4 regions of the Staphylococcus haemolyticus genome follow, and region 4 is predicted to be linked to each of the others. Evidence: riboswitches for the same ligand, from Rfam matches in the RefSeq annotation. Region 4 holds a riboswitch; each other region holds the start of a gene.

The links. A riboswitch is a leader RNA that binds a small molecule or an ion and turns the genes downstream of it on or off. The one in region 4 is predicted to bind S-adenosylmethionine.
Positions count from the first base shown of each region.
Region 1: it holds a riboswitch for S-adenosylmethionine, as region 4 does, so the genes downstream of both, EQ029_RS01805 (MetQ/NlpA family ABC transporter substrate-binding protein) here and EQ029_RS09600 (methionine ABC transporter ATP-binding protein) in region 4, are expected to answer to the same signal.
Region 2: it holds a riboswitch for S-adenosylmethionine, as region 4 does, so the genes downstream of both, metX (homoserine O-acetyltransferase MetX) here and EQ029_RS09600 (methionine ABC transporter ATP-binding protein) in region 4, are expected to answer to the same signal.
Region 3: it holds a riboswitch for S-adenosylmethionine, as region 4 does, so the genes downstream of both, EQ029_RS01980 (aminotransferase class I/II-fold pyridoxal phosphate-dependent enzyme) here and EQ029_RS09600 (methionine ABC transporter ATP-binding protein) in region 4, are expected to answer to the same signal.

Region 1 is NZ_CP035291.1:409,181-412,397, reverse strand. It holds gene EQ029_RS01810 (aspartate aminotransferase family protein) at 1-543, opposite strand, end outside; gene EQ029_RS01805 (MetQ/NlpA family ABC transporter substrate-binding protein) at 785-1,600, opposite strand; SAM riboswitch class I at 1,713-1,819, opposite strand; gene EQ029_RS01800 (hypothetical protein) at 1,967-2,392, shown strand; gene EQ029_RS01795 (LPXTG cell wall anchor domain-containing protein) at 2,592-3,217, shown strand, end outside.
Region 2 is NZ_CP035291.1:12,287-15,503, forward strand. It holds gene EQ029_RS00045 (AzlC family ABC transporter permease) at 274-969, shown strand; gene EQ029_RS00050 (AzlD domain-containing protein) at 966-1,295, shown strand; SAM riboswitch class I at 1,420-1,521, shown strand; gene metX (homoserine O-acetyltransferase MetX) at 1,593-2,561, shown strand; gene EQ029_RS00060 (YybS family protein) at 2,685-3,217, shown strand, end outside.
Region 3 is NZ_CP035291.1:442,292-445,508, forward strand. It holds gene EQ029_RS01975 (phytoene desaturase family protein) at 1-851, shown strand, start outside; SAM riboswitch class I at 931-1,038, shown strand; gene EQ029_RS01980 (aminotransferase class I/II-fold pyridoxal phosphate-dependent enzyme) at 1,118-2,278, shown strand; gene EQ029_RS01985 (D-lactate dehydrogenase) at 2,311-3,217, shown strand, end outside.
Region 4 is NZ_CP035291.1:1,995,313-1,998,529, reverse strand. It holds gene EQ029_RS09620 (arsenate reductase family protein) at 1-107, shown strand, start outside; gene gcvH (glycine cleavage system protein GcvH) at 223-603, shown strand; gene EQ029_RS09610 (toprim domain-containing protein) at 795-1,181, shown strand; gene EQ029_RS09605 (thioredoxin family protein) at 1,174-1,470, shown strand; SAM riboswitch class I at 1,528-1,633, shown strand; gene EQ029_RS09600 (methionine ABC transporter ATP-binding protein) at 1,718-2,743, shown strand; gene EQ029_RS09595 (methionine ABC transporter permease) at 2,736-3,217, shown strand, end outside.

The DNA.
Region 1 (3,217 bases), 930 kb from region 4:
CTCATACATCCCTCTATATTTATCAGGGAATGGAATATGATAAAATCCATTCAATAATGGTCCATAATGTTTGCGCATATTTAAACTAATGGCAGACATGGATAATGATCCAAATGTTGACCCATGATATGCATTTGTAAAACTAATAATGTAAGGGCGTCCCGTATAAGCTCTCGCAAATTTTATAATACCGTCATTCGCATCAGACCCACTTAATCCAAACGTTACACGTTTTTCATAGTCACCTGGAGCAATTTCACAAAGCTTTTTAGATAATTTCACTGCTGGTTCATGATACATATATGCTGGTGTATAATGAATAAATTTCTCAGCTTGTTTCTTTATCGCTTCAGTAACTGGTTTAGGTGCGTGTCCTACATTTTGTGAACTTGCACTTGATAATAAATCAATATATTCTTTACCATCCACATCTACTAGTGTCGCACCATAACCATGGTCAATGGCTAATGGATAGTATTTTATTCTCCCTGATGCGGCGAAGTATTTCCCATCTTCATTAATTAATTCCTCTGCTTTACTCATATCGGCTCATCCTCCCAAGATAGACCATCCCTTTTGCTTCCCTCTATTTGAAAAGTTCTCCGGCCCTCTAAATAAACACTATTTAAGTGATAATATTCAATATATTACTAATAATTGTCAGATTTGTAAATATTTTCTGAATAATCAAAATAATTAAAGTTTATAATTTTTGGTATTTATTATTTTCTTTTTAAAAAGAACCCACAAAGCTATTACTTTGCGGGTAGTTTAATATGGATAATTATTTACTTTCGTATGGAATTACATCGTCTCCATATTCTTTCTTAATATAATCTTTAATTTCTTTCGATTGCATAACTTTTAATAATTCTTGGAACTTTTTATCTTTTTTATGTCCTTCTTGTACAGCAATAATATTGGCAAACGGAGATGATTTACCTTCCATAACAATTGCATCTTTAGAAGGTTTCAAACCATTATCGATGGCATAGTTAGAATTCATAATCACTGCTGCTCCTTCACCGTTTTTATATGTCTTTGGTAAAAACTCAGCCCCTTGTTGATGATTGAATTTTAAATTCTTTTTATTTTCAGCGATATCTTCAAACTTAGCATCTTCAATTTTGACACCTTTTTTCAACTTAATGAGACCTTCATCTACAAAGAATGATAAAAATCGTCCTTCTTCCGCTGGATTATTTGAAACATAAATCGTTGAACCTTCAGGAATATCTTTTAGATTTTTATATTTTTTACTGTATACGCCCATTGGAGTTGTAAATACTTTACCTAATTCTTCTATTTTATATCCATGACTCTTCTTTTCAGCTTTTAAATAAGGTACATGTTGGAAGAAGTTCGCATCTATATCACCTTTATCTAATAGTTTATTTGGCACTTTATAATCATTTACCTCTTTAATTTCTAAATCATAACCTTTTTTCTTTAATTGTTCTTTAGCTTTCTTCAACACATCTCCATGGGGTGCAGGTGAAGCAGCAACCGTAATTTTTTTATTACCCTCTTTATCTTTGCCACATCCAGCTAATACAATAACTAAAACTAAAATACTTATAACACTTAACCATTTTTTCATGTATATCGACACCTCTTTTTTAATAATGATTCAATTACACTTCAACTCTTAAATAGTTAGAAGACATAAAAAAATACTTTCTATTATTTAAGAGAAAGTATCGATACACTTTCTCTTATCTCTTAAAGTATTGTCTACTTTATGTGAATTAGCACCATTTCGTTTAACGACGGTTGCTGGGCTTCTTAGGGCACATCCCTCCACCACTCTTGATAAGAGTTAACAAGTTTTATTGAATTGATATCATATTAGCATTGGATTTTGTCTTGGTCAATATCATTTTTTAAATATTCTAAATTTTTAAAATGTGTGATTCACATTGCCATAGGGAATAGTTTGTTAAACTCATTTGAAGGATGGATAATTATGATACGATACGGCTACCACTTTCTTAGTGCATTACTGATTAGCATTTTATTATTGCTTATCATGTTTACTATGGATGTCGTAACACACACGACGCACCTAACCTTGTTATTAATCAATATCGATTTCATTGCTGACCCAAATCAAACACCACTGATTTTAGAACTATTGATTCATATTGTCATTGGATTTTTAATTTACATCACATTTCTAATTATTTATAAATTTTTCAAACCTTTTTACAAAATAAGTTATTTATTACTGATCATCATTTTTCTAATATTATATCCATTACTTATTCTATTGGCACAACGTTCATTTTTTCAATTTAGTTGGACAGAATACGGTTTATGGATGATTGCACATTTGATTTTCACTGTTTGCATGGCATGGTCTATCCCTTACTTTTCTAAAAAGAAATGGTAAGTTAGCATCATTAAATTTAGTATCACGATTACTTATATTCATAAAAACTTTAATATTGTAAATCTAACTTTACAAATATGTCATTCTTTAAGCTAATTTAAAGTTTCAATATGGTTTACTTTAAACCCCTATTTTAATTAATTCTGAGTGTTACACTAAGGCTGTAAAAGATAAATAATGAAATGGGGTTTTCATTGTGATGAAGGTTTCTCTATTTGCGTCAACACTTATTTCAAGTACAGTATTATTAACTGCTTTTAGTGGACATCAAGCTTTTGCTGCTGATATCGTTACTAAGAATAACGCACAAGAAGTTGCTTCAGAGGCGTTATCAAATAGTGGAGGTAATCCAGATTTACAAAACTTTGGAAAAGTAATCGACAAAGGGGACTATTTTGAAATTAAAAGCCATAATAAAGCAAATGCTGGTTTAGGGGTTTATAAAGTTCATAAAAATGGCCAAGTCGAATATAAAAATGATAAATATAGTAACTTTAATCAACTTCAAAGTGGAGAAACATATGTTGAACACGGTATTGCAAATGCTGCTGAATTAGATGATCTAAAGGAAGAAGCATCTAAAATTAATTCTGTAGATTGTGCGCGTGAATTAAATTCATATTATGTCGGTAACGTTAAATCTAACGAAGTGCCTTCGTCTCAATCAGTAAAAAAACAAGGTAACCATAATAGCACAAATGCTCAATCTTCATTACCTGAAACTGGTCATTCAGACAGTGAACAATCCATTCAATTATTAGGTAGCATTTTCTTATTACTAGGCGGTGCGTTAGTAGCTAAACAATCTCATAAAAAAATCTCATA
Region 2 (3,217 bases), 530 kb from region 4:
AATAATTAATTGCATAAAATTCCACTTTTTCTTAATAAAGGGATGAAGTTAAAAGGGGTATTTTAGACTGCTTTCCAAGAGGTAAATCAACCGTTATAGTCAAAAAATAGACACATTTAAAATCCTTTCAAATCAATACTTCTAAGTAGTCTTTCAGTCTAACATCACACAACCCTGCGTCTAATGTTGTTGCTACTCTAGCATCCGTATATTAGACTAAAATTATTAGTATATTACTTTATAAAATTAAACAGAATAAAGGAGGTTACAAAGATGACATCACATGTGACATTTAAACAGGGCGTTAAAGAATGTATACCTACTTTATTAGGCTACGTTGGAATTGGACTATCATTTGGAATAGTGGCGGCTTCACAACACTTTAGTATTATCGAAATACTATTATTATGTTTGCTTGTGTATGCTGGTGCAGCACAATTTATTATATGTGCGCTTGTGGCTACTGGAACACCGATTTCTGCCATTGTTCTTACAACATTGATTGTCAATTCACGTTTCTTCCTACTTTCAATGACGTTGGCACCTAATTATAAAGATTATGGTATTTGGAATCGACTAGGCTTATCTTCAATTTTGACAGATGAAACCTTTGGCGTTGCAATCACACCTCATTTAAAAGGGGAGAAGATAAACGATCGTTGGTTACATGGATTGAATCTAACTGCATATTCATTTTGGGCACTAGCAAGTATTGTTGGTGCGTTACTTGGTAAATACATATCTAATCCAGATATGTTAGGTCTCGATTTTGCGATTACCGCGATGTTTATCTTTTTAACAATGGCACAATTTGAATCAATCACTTCATCTAAACTTAGAATTTACATAGTACTTATCGTATTTGTCATCGTGATGATGCTCAGTTTAAGCTGGTTTATGCCGTCATACGTAGCAATTTTAATTGCATCTATGTTAGCAGCAACATTAGGGGTGGTGATGGATAAATGACGACATCTTGGCACATGTTTATATTAATCGTGTTATGTGGAATTGTAACTTTAATTATTCGAGTAGTTCCATTCTTAATGATTTCACGTATTCAACTTTCAGAAACGGTAATCAAATGGTTATCGTTTATACCAATTACATTATTTACAGCACTCATCTTAGATGGCATTATTGAGCAACAAGAGGGCGTAGCAGGCTATACACTCAATATCCCATTTGTTTTAGTAACAATTCCAACTGTTTTTGTTGCGCTTTTTACACGAAGTCTTACGACAACCATTCTAGTGGGGATTGTTCTTATAGCAGGTTTACGTTTCTTCTTTTAGAAAAGGTAGGACCTAACAACTAACAATTGAAGTTGGTTATACAATTAGATACAATAAAAGTCTAGAACATAAATGGTACATTGATACTATTTTATAAATACGCAGTAAATGAATAGAGATAAAAAACTTATTAAGAGAAGTGGAGGGACACGGCCCTGAGAAACTTCAGCAACCGGCGATGCATACGCACGGTGCTACTACCAACGAGATACTCGAATGATAAGTAATGGAGACAAATCGCCTCATACTTTAAGAATAGAGTATAGGCGATTTTTTTATTTAAAAGGAGGTAATCGCATGACCAATTACACAGTAGAAACATTAAATCTAGGACCCTTTACAACTGAATCAGGTGAAATGATTGATAATTTACAATTGCGTTATGAACATGTAGGCTATGCTGGTCAACCGCTTGTTGTAGTGTGTCACGCACTTACTGGTAATCATCTAACATATGGCACAGATGACGAGCCTGGTTGGTGGCGTGAAATTATAGACGGTGGTTATATGCCGATTTATGATTATCAATTTCTAACGTTTAATGTTATTGGTAGTCCCTTTGGTTCAAGTTCTCCTTTAACTAATCCAAATTTTCCAAAGCATTTAACTTTGAGAGATATTGTAAAAGCTATTGAACTGGGCATACACGCACTTGGTTTCAACAAGATTAATATTTTAATTGGTGGTAGCCTAGGTGGCATGCAAGTCATGGAGCTTCTATATAATCACCAATTCGAAGTGGATAAGGCGGTTATTCTAGCAGCAACTGATAAGACGTCATCATATAGTCGTGCTTTCAATGAAATTGCACGAGAAGCGATTCATATTGGTGGCAAAGAAGGTCTTAGTATTGCGCGACAATTAGGCTTTCTAACGTATCGTTCATCTAAAAGTTATGACCAACGCTTTTCACCAGATGAAGTGGTGAGTTATCAACGACATCAAGGTAATAAATTTAAAGAAACGTATGATTTGTCATGTTATTTAACAATGCTAAATGTATTAGATAGCCATAATGTTGATCGCGGACGTACTAATGTAGATGATGTTTATCAATCTCTGGATACTAAGGTCTTAACAATGGGCTTTACAGATGATTTATTATATCCAGATGATCAAGTGAGGGCAGTAGGGGAGCGATTTAAATATCATCGTCATTTCTTTGTTCCAGATAATGTAGGTCATGATGGCTTTTTATTAAATTTTAATGATTGGGCACCTAACTTGTATCATTTTCTTAAAGTAACGAAATTTAAGCGGAAATAGACGAAACGGGTAGGTCGCTATGGAAGTAAAAACACATTGTTATAGTCTTATGCTATACCTCAATCTTCACAATTTGTTTTAATTTTGCTTAGAGGTTAAAATAGAAGTTATAGTCAAAATAGTATAGGAGTGGCGAATTTGTTTTCAAAAGTACATCCTAAAGCAACAATTATAGGAACAATTGCACTTGTTATGGTTGCTTTAGTTACGTATGTATTACCAGTACTTGGATTAATTCTATGTTTATTCGCTACAATTCCAGGTATTATTTTATGGAATAAGTCTATTCCATCATTTGGAATTGGAGCTTTGATCACAGTAATTCTTACCACATTGTTGGGTAATACATTTGTATTAAGTGCCATGATTTTAGTTTTAATACTTAGCTTTATTATTGGCCAATTATTGAAAGAACGTGCCTCTAAAGAACGCATCTTATTTATAGCTACAACATATTTAAGTATATTTACTTTAGTCGCATTTATGTTATTACAAACGTTTAAAAAGATACCTAGCGCTACGACATTAATTAAGCCTTTTAAAGATACAATGCATAATGCTGTTGTAACATCAGGTGTTGAAGCAGATTATAAAACAATCTTAGAAGAAGGCTTCCGTCAAATGGCAGTTCAACTTCCAAGTTTTATTATCATTAC
Region 3 (3,217 bases), 960 kb from region 4:
GCGGTATGTATGGCTTAGCACAAGGTTTACTACAACTTGGTCAAGACCATGGTGTTAAAGTAGAACTTAATGCAGATGTACAAGAAATCATTATTGACCCTAAATTCAAACGTGCAGATGGTCTACGTGTTAATGGTGATATTCGACGTTTTGACAAAGTGCTATGTACTGCTGACTTTCCATATGTGGCACAAAACTTAATGCCTGTGCACTCACCTTTAAAGAACTATTCTCCTGAAAAGGTAGATAACATGGACTATTCATGTTCAGCATTTTTAATTTATGCAGGTATTAATCGTCAATTACGTGATAAATTACATGTACATAATGTTGTATTTGCTAGAGATTTTAGAGGCAATATTGATGACATTTTTAGTGGTAAGATGCCTGATGACCCATCATTATATCTTTACTTCCCATCTGTAGAAGACGAAGCATTAGCGCCTAAAGATCAGACAGGGATGTATGTCTTAATGCCAGTCCCTGAGTTGAAGACAGGTGAAATTGACTGGAAAGATCCTAATATGGTTGAAAAAGCGAAAGATGTCATTTATAACAAATTAGAAACGATTGAGGCACTTAAAGATATACGTCAGGATGTTGTATCTGAAACAGTATTTACACCGCTTGATTTTGAGAGTCGTTATAATGCCAAATTCGGCTCAGCATTTGGACTTATGCCAACACTTACACAAAGTAATTATTATAGACCACCAAATGTATCAAGAGATTATAAAGACTTATACTTTGCAGGGGCAAGTACGCACCCTGGTGCAGGTGTGCCAATTGTGTTGACGAGTGCTAAAATTACTGCCGAAGCAATGTTAGAAGACATAGAACACGGAAAATAAAGTAAAACTTGCTATAAATCTGAAAATTATAAATATTGACAATACTTATTGAACTGATACAATAAATATTAATTCAATAGACTTATCCAGAGAAGTGAAGGGATTTGGCCCAATGAAACTTCAGCAACAGACTTAAAAGACAAAAGTACTGTGCTAACTCCAAAGAGGTATGCCTCAAAGATAAGTGTCATAGTCATAACTAAGCTATATGTCACTATCAATTGAGAGTGATATATAGCTTTTTTAATTTGAAAAGGGGGTAAATAATGACAATTTCTAATAAACTAGCCAATATTCCTGATAGTTATTTTGGTAAAACGATGGGGCGTAAGGTTGAGCATGGACCACTACCGTTAATTAATATGGCAGTTGGTATCCCGGATGGCGAAACGCCTAAAGGCATTGTTGATCACTTTGCTGATGCTGTTCGAATTCCTGAAAATCAAAAATATGGTGCATTTCATGGTAAGGAATCCTTTAAAGAAGCAATTGTTAATTTCTATCAACGACAATATGGTGTTGAACTGCATAAAGATGATGAAGTGTGCATACTTTATGGTACTAAAAATGGTTTAGTGGCTTTGCCTACATGTATTGTTAATCCTGGAGAAAACGTGCTACTTCCAGACCCAGGTTATACGGATTATCTTGCTGGTGTCATGCTTGCTGATGCCAATCCAGTACCACTTAATTTGGAGCCACCACATTATTTGCCAGATTGGAGCAAAGTAGATGCACAAACATTAGCACGTACGTCACTCGTTTATTTGACTTACCCAAATAATCCTACTGGATCAACGGCTACTAAAGCAGTGTTTGATGAAGCAATTCAAAGATTTAAAGGTACGCATACAAAGATCGTTCATGATTTCGCGTATAGTGCTTTTGGATTTGATGCAAAGAACCCAAGTATACTTGCTTCTAAAGATGCAAAGGAAGTAGCAATTGAAATTTTTTCATTATCTAAAGGTTATAATATGTCAGGATTTAGAGTAGGATTCGCAGTAGGTAACAAAGACATGATACAAGCGCTGAAGAAATATCAAACACATACTAATGCTGGTATGTTTGGTGCCCTTCAAGATGCAGCAACATACGCACTTAATCACTATGATGACTTTCTAGATCAACAAAATGAAACATTCAAACGTCGTCGTGACACGTTTGAGAAACAATTAAAAGATGCCAATTTACCATTTGTACATTCTAAAGGTGGTATTTACTCATGGCTTCAAACACCACCAGGGTATGATAGTGAATCATTTGAACAGTATTTGTTGAAAGAACAATCGATCTTAGTGGCGCCTGGCATTCCATTTGGTGAAAATGGTCGTCATTACGTCCGTATTTCCCTAGCATTAGATGACCAATTATTAACTGAAGCGGCTAAACGATTAGCTTCTTTATCTTATTTATATAACGAGTAACAAGAAGTCACAAATAGAAAGGATGAAATTTTATGACTAAAATTAAAATAATGAGTGTACGAGATGAAGATATTCCTTATATTGAAGAATGGGCGGAACAAAATAATGTCGAAGTAGAGTTAAATAAAGAAATATTAACAGAAGATAATGTCGATGATGTTCAAGGATTTGATGGTTTATCTTTGTCTCAACAACATCCAATATCGGAAGATGTATTTGCCAAATTGCAACAATTTGGTATTAAACATATTGCACAACGTAGTGCTGGATTTGATACATACGACTTAAATTTAGCTACACAATATGGCATTATCATATCTAATGTACCGTCATATTCACCTAGTTCAATTGCAGAGTTTGCAGTGACACAAGCCATTAATATTGTAAGAAATCAGAACGACATTCAACGTAAACTTAAAGACTATGATTTTAGATGGGAACCATCAATATTGTCGCGTTCAATAAGCGATTTAACCGTAGCTGTTATAGGAACAGGACGTATTGGTTCGATAGCGGCAAGTATTTTTGCAAAAGGATATAGAAGTCATGTTGTTGCATATGATCCATTTCCTAATGAAAAGGTTGCGCAATATGTTGAGTATAAGGATACGTTGGAAGAAGCTTTACGTGATGCAGATATTGTTACAGTTCATATTCCAGCAACGAAATATAATCCACATCTCTTCAATAGAGATTTATTTTCAAAATTTAAAAAAGGTGCCGTATTTGTAAACGCTGCTAGGGGATCGATAGTAGATACGAGAGCATTACTAGATGCGATTGATAGTGGACACATTAAAGGCGCAGCGTTAGACACCTATGAGCATGAACGAGGGTTGTTCCCAGGAGATTATCGTAATAAAGCAATTAATGATGACTTATTAGATGAACTAATTGCTAGAGAAGATATCTGGTTAACACCACATATCGCGTTTTATA
Region 4 (3,217 bases):
ATTTATTAGCTTCAGATGGCATGTTAGTTAAACGACCATTAGCTATTGCTGGAGATAATATCACATTAGGATTTAAAGAAGATCAATACAAAGAAATTTGGTTATAGTTTAAAATTACAAATTCTAATTATATAAATTATTGTAACTTTTTGTTTTAATAGTTGAATGAAAACTTACGGTATGGCATCATTAAATTGTAATTAATTTTAGGAGGGGATTCTCGTGGCAGTACCGAGCGAATTAAAATATTCTAAAGAACATGAATGGGTAAAAGTTGAAGGCAACACAGTAACAATTGGTATTACTGAATACGCACAAGGTGAATTAGGTGATATCGTATTCGTTGAATTACCAGAAGTTGATGACGAAATCAACGAAGGGGATACTTTTGGTAGTGTAGAATCAGTTAAAACTGTTTCTGAATTATATGCGCCAGTATCTGGTAAAGTTGTTGAATCAAATGAAGAATTAGAAGATAGTCCTGAGTTTGTTAACGAATCACCATATGAGAAAGCATGGATGGTTAAAGTTGAACTTAGCGATGAAAGCCAATTAGATGATTTATTATCAGCTGATCAATACAAAGAAATGATTGGTGAATAATTAATTTAAACTCCTTGATTGCGGTCATGGAGTTTTTATTTTGCCTATTTTTTGTAAATAATAATCAACAAATTTTAAAATTTATACTTTGTTGATATAAAATGTTAAGTAATCGTAAATAATGTTTAATCTATTAGCGTTCTGTGAAAAAGTAACTGATTGTTTATTATCGACTTAGAAGGTGGATTATCATGGCAATTTTAAATAAAGTTATTATTGTTGAAGGCAAATCTGATAAGAAGAGAGTACAACAAGTCATCGCTGAACCTATAAATATTATTTGTACGCATGGTACAATGAGTATTGATAAATTAGATGACATGATTGAAACATTATATGAAAAGCAAGTCTTTGTTCTAGCAGACTCAGATGACGAAGGTGAAAAGATAAGAAAATGGTTTAAACGTCATCTTAGCGAATGTGAACATATCTATGTGGATAAAACATTTTGTGAGGTAGCTAGATGCCCAAAGAATTATCTTGCGCATGTATTGAGTAAACATGGTTTTACAGTTCGTAAAGAGAAACGTCTAATTCCTAATTTAACGACTGAAAGGTTAGTAATCATGCATGAGTAAATCTGTAGAAATAGAAGATATTTGTGAGAATTTTAATAAAGAAAAACATCTAATTTTTGGATACACACCGATGTGTGGTACTTGTAAAATGTCAGAGCGAATGCTAGATATTGCGAATGAAATACTACAATTACCCGTTAAAAAAATCGATTTGAATTACCATCCTAAATATAGTGAGCGTAACAAAATTATGTCAGTTCCTGTTCTAATAGTAATGAATAAAGATATAGAAATAGATAGAATCTATGCTTTTCAATCTGTTCCTTATTTGTTAGAAAAGTTAAAATAATTATTGACGAAATTATAGTGCAATGGTAGGATATAAATTAATTAAATAGTGCGAAAATTCTTATCAAGAGAGGTGGAGGGATGTGCCCTATGAAGCCCGGCAACCGTCTAGTTATAGAAATGGTGCCAATTCACATAAAGTTGATTACTTTAGAAGATGAGAGAAAGATGAATCAATGCTTTCTCAACTTTGCTAAAGTGAGAAAGCATTTTTTAATTACATAATGATTTTTAAGGAGGCACTAAACGTGATTGAGTTAAATCAAGTTGTAAAACGTTATCACACTAAAGATAAAGATGTACTAGCAGTTGATAACGTTAACTTAAATATAGAAACGGGCTCTATTTTCGGAGTTATCGGATTCTCTGGTGCTGGTAAAAGTACGTTAATCAGAATGTTCAATAATTTAGAAGAACCTACTTCTGGCGATATTATTATAGATGGCGATAATATTAACAAACTTTCAAAAGCAGAATTAAGAAGAAAACGACAAAAAGTAAGTATGGTATTCCAACACTTTAATTTATTATGGTCACGAACAGTACTTCGAAATATCACGTTCCCTTTAGAAATTGCAGGGTATTCTAAAACCAAAGCAAATGAAAGGGCGAAAGAATTAATTGACCTTGTTGGTTTAAATGGCAGAGAAAATGCTTATCCATCAGAATTATCAGGTGGGCAGAAACAACGTGTGGGTATTGCAAGAGCTTTGGCTAATGAACCTGACGTCCTCTTATGTGACGAAGCTACAAGCGCATTAGATCCACAAACAACAGATGAGATTTTAGACCTACTGCTAAAAATTAAAGAACGTGAAAACCTTACAATCGTGATTATCACTCATGAAATGTATGTTATCAGACGTGTTTGTGATGAAGTAGCCGTTATGGAAAGTGGACGTGTAATTGAGCAAGGTAAAGTAACGCAAGTATTTGAAAATCCACAACATGAAGTTACAAGACGATTTGTGAAAGATGATTTGGATGATGATTTTGAAGAATCAATCAAACATCTAGAACCATTAGATTCAGATGCATACATTGTTAGACTTAATTTCAATGGTGGTAATACGACTGAACCAGTTGTATCTTACATAAGTAAAACGCATAACATTGATATAAATATTCTTGAAGCAAACATAAAAAATACCCGTGGTGGTTCTGTCGGGTTCTTGGTGGTTCATATTCCACATATTGCTGAAACAGAGTTTGAGACATTTAAAGAAGATTTACATCAGCAACATGTAAATGTGGAGGTGGTTAAGCATGGATAAATCTTATGGTGATATTTTTAAAGAGATGATTACAATGCCTAACGTCCAATGGCCTGAAGTATGGCAAGCCATTTATGAAACATTATATATGACTATAGTTTCAACTATTTTCGCATTTATTTTTGGATTGATTTTAGGAGTATTATTATTCTTATCAGCTAAGAGTAATTCTAAAGGTGCTAGAGTCTTTTATAGCATCGTTTCATTTATTGTTAACTTATTCCGAGCGATTCCATTTATCATTTTAATCTTGTTATTAATTCCATTTACAAGTGTGATCCTTGGAACAATAAGTGGTCCAACTGGTGCCTTACCAGCTCTAGTTATTGGTGCAGCACCATTCTATGCAAGATTAGTAGAAATTGCCTTCAAAGAAATAGATAAAGGTGTTATCGAAGCGGCTTGGTCAATGGGAGCTAGTACTTGGACAGTTGTCCGAAAAGTATTACTACCTGAGGCAATGCCAGCACTAGT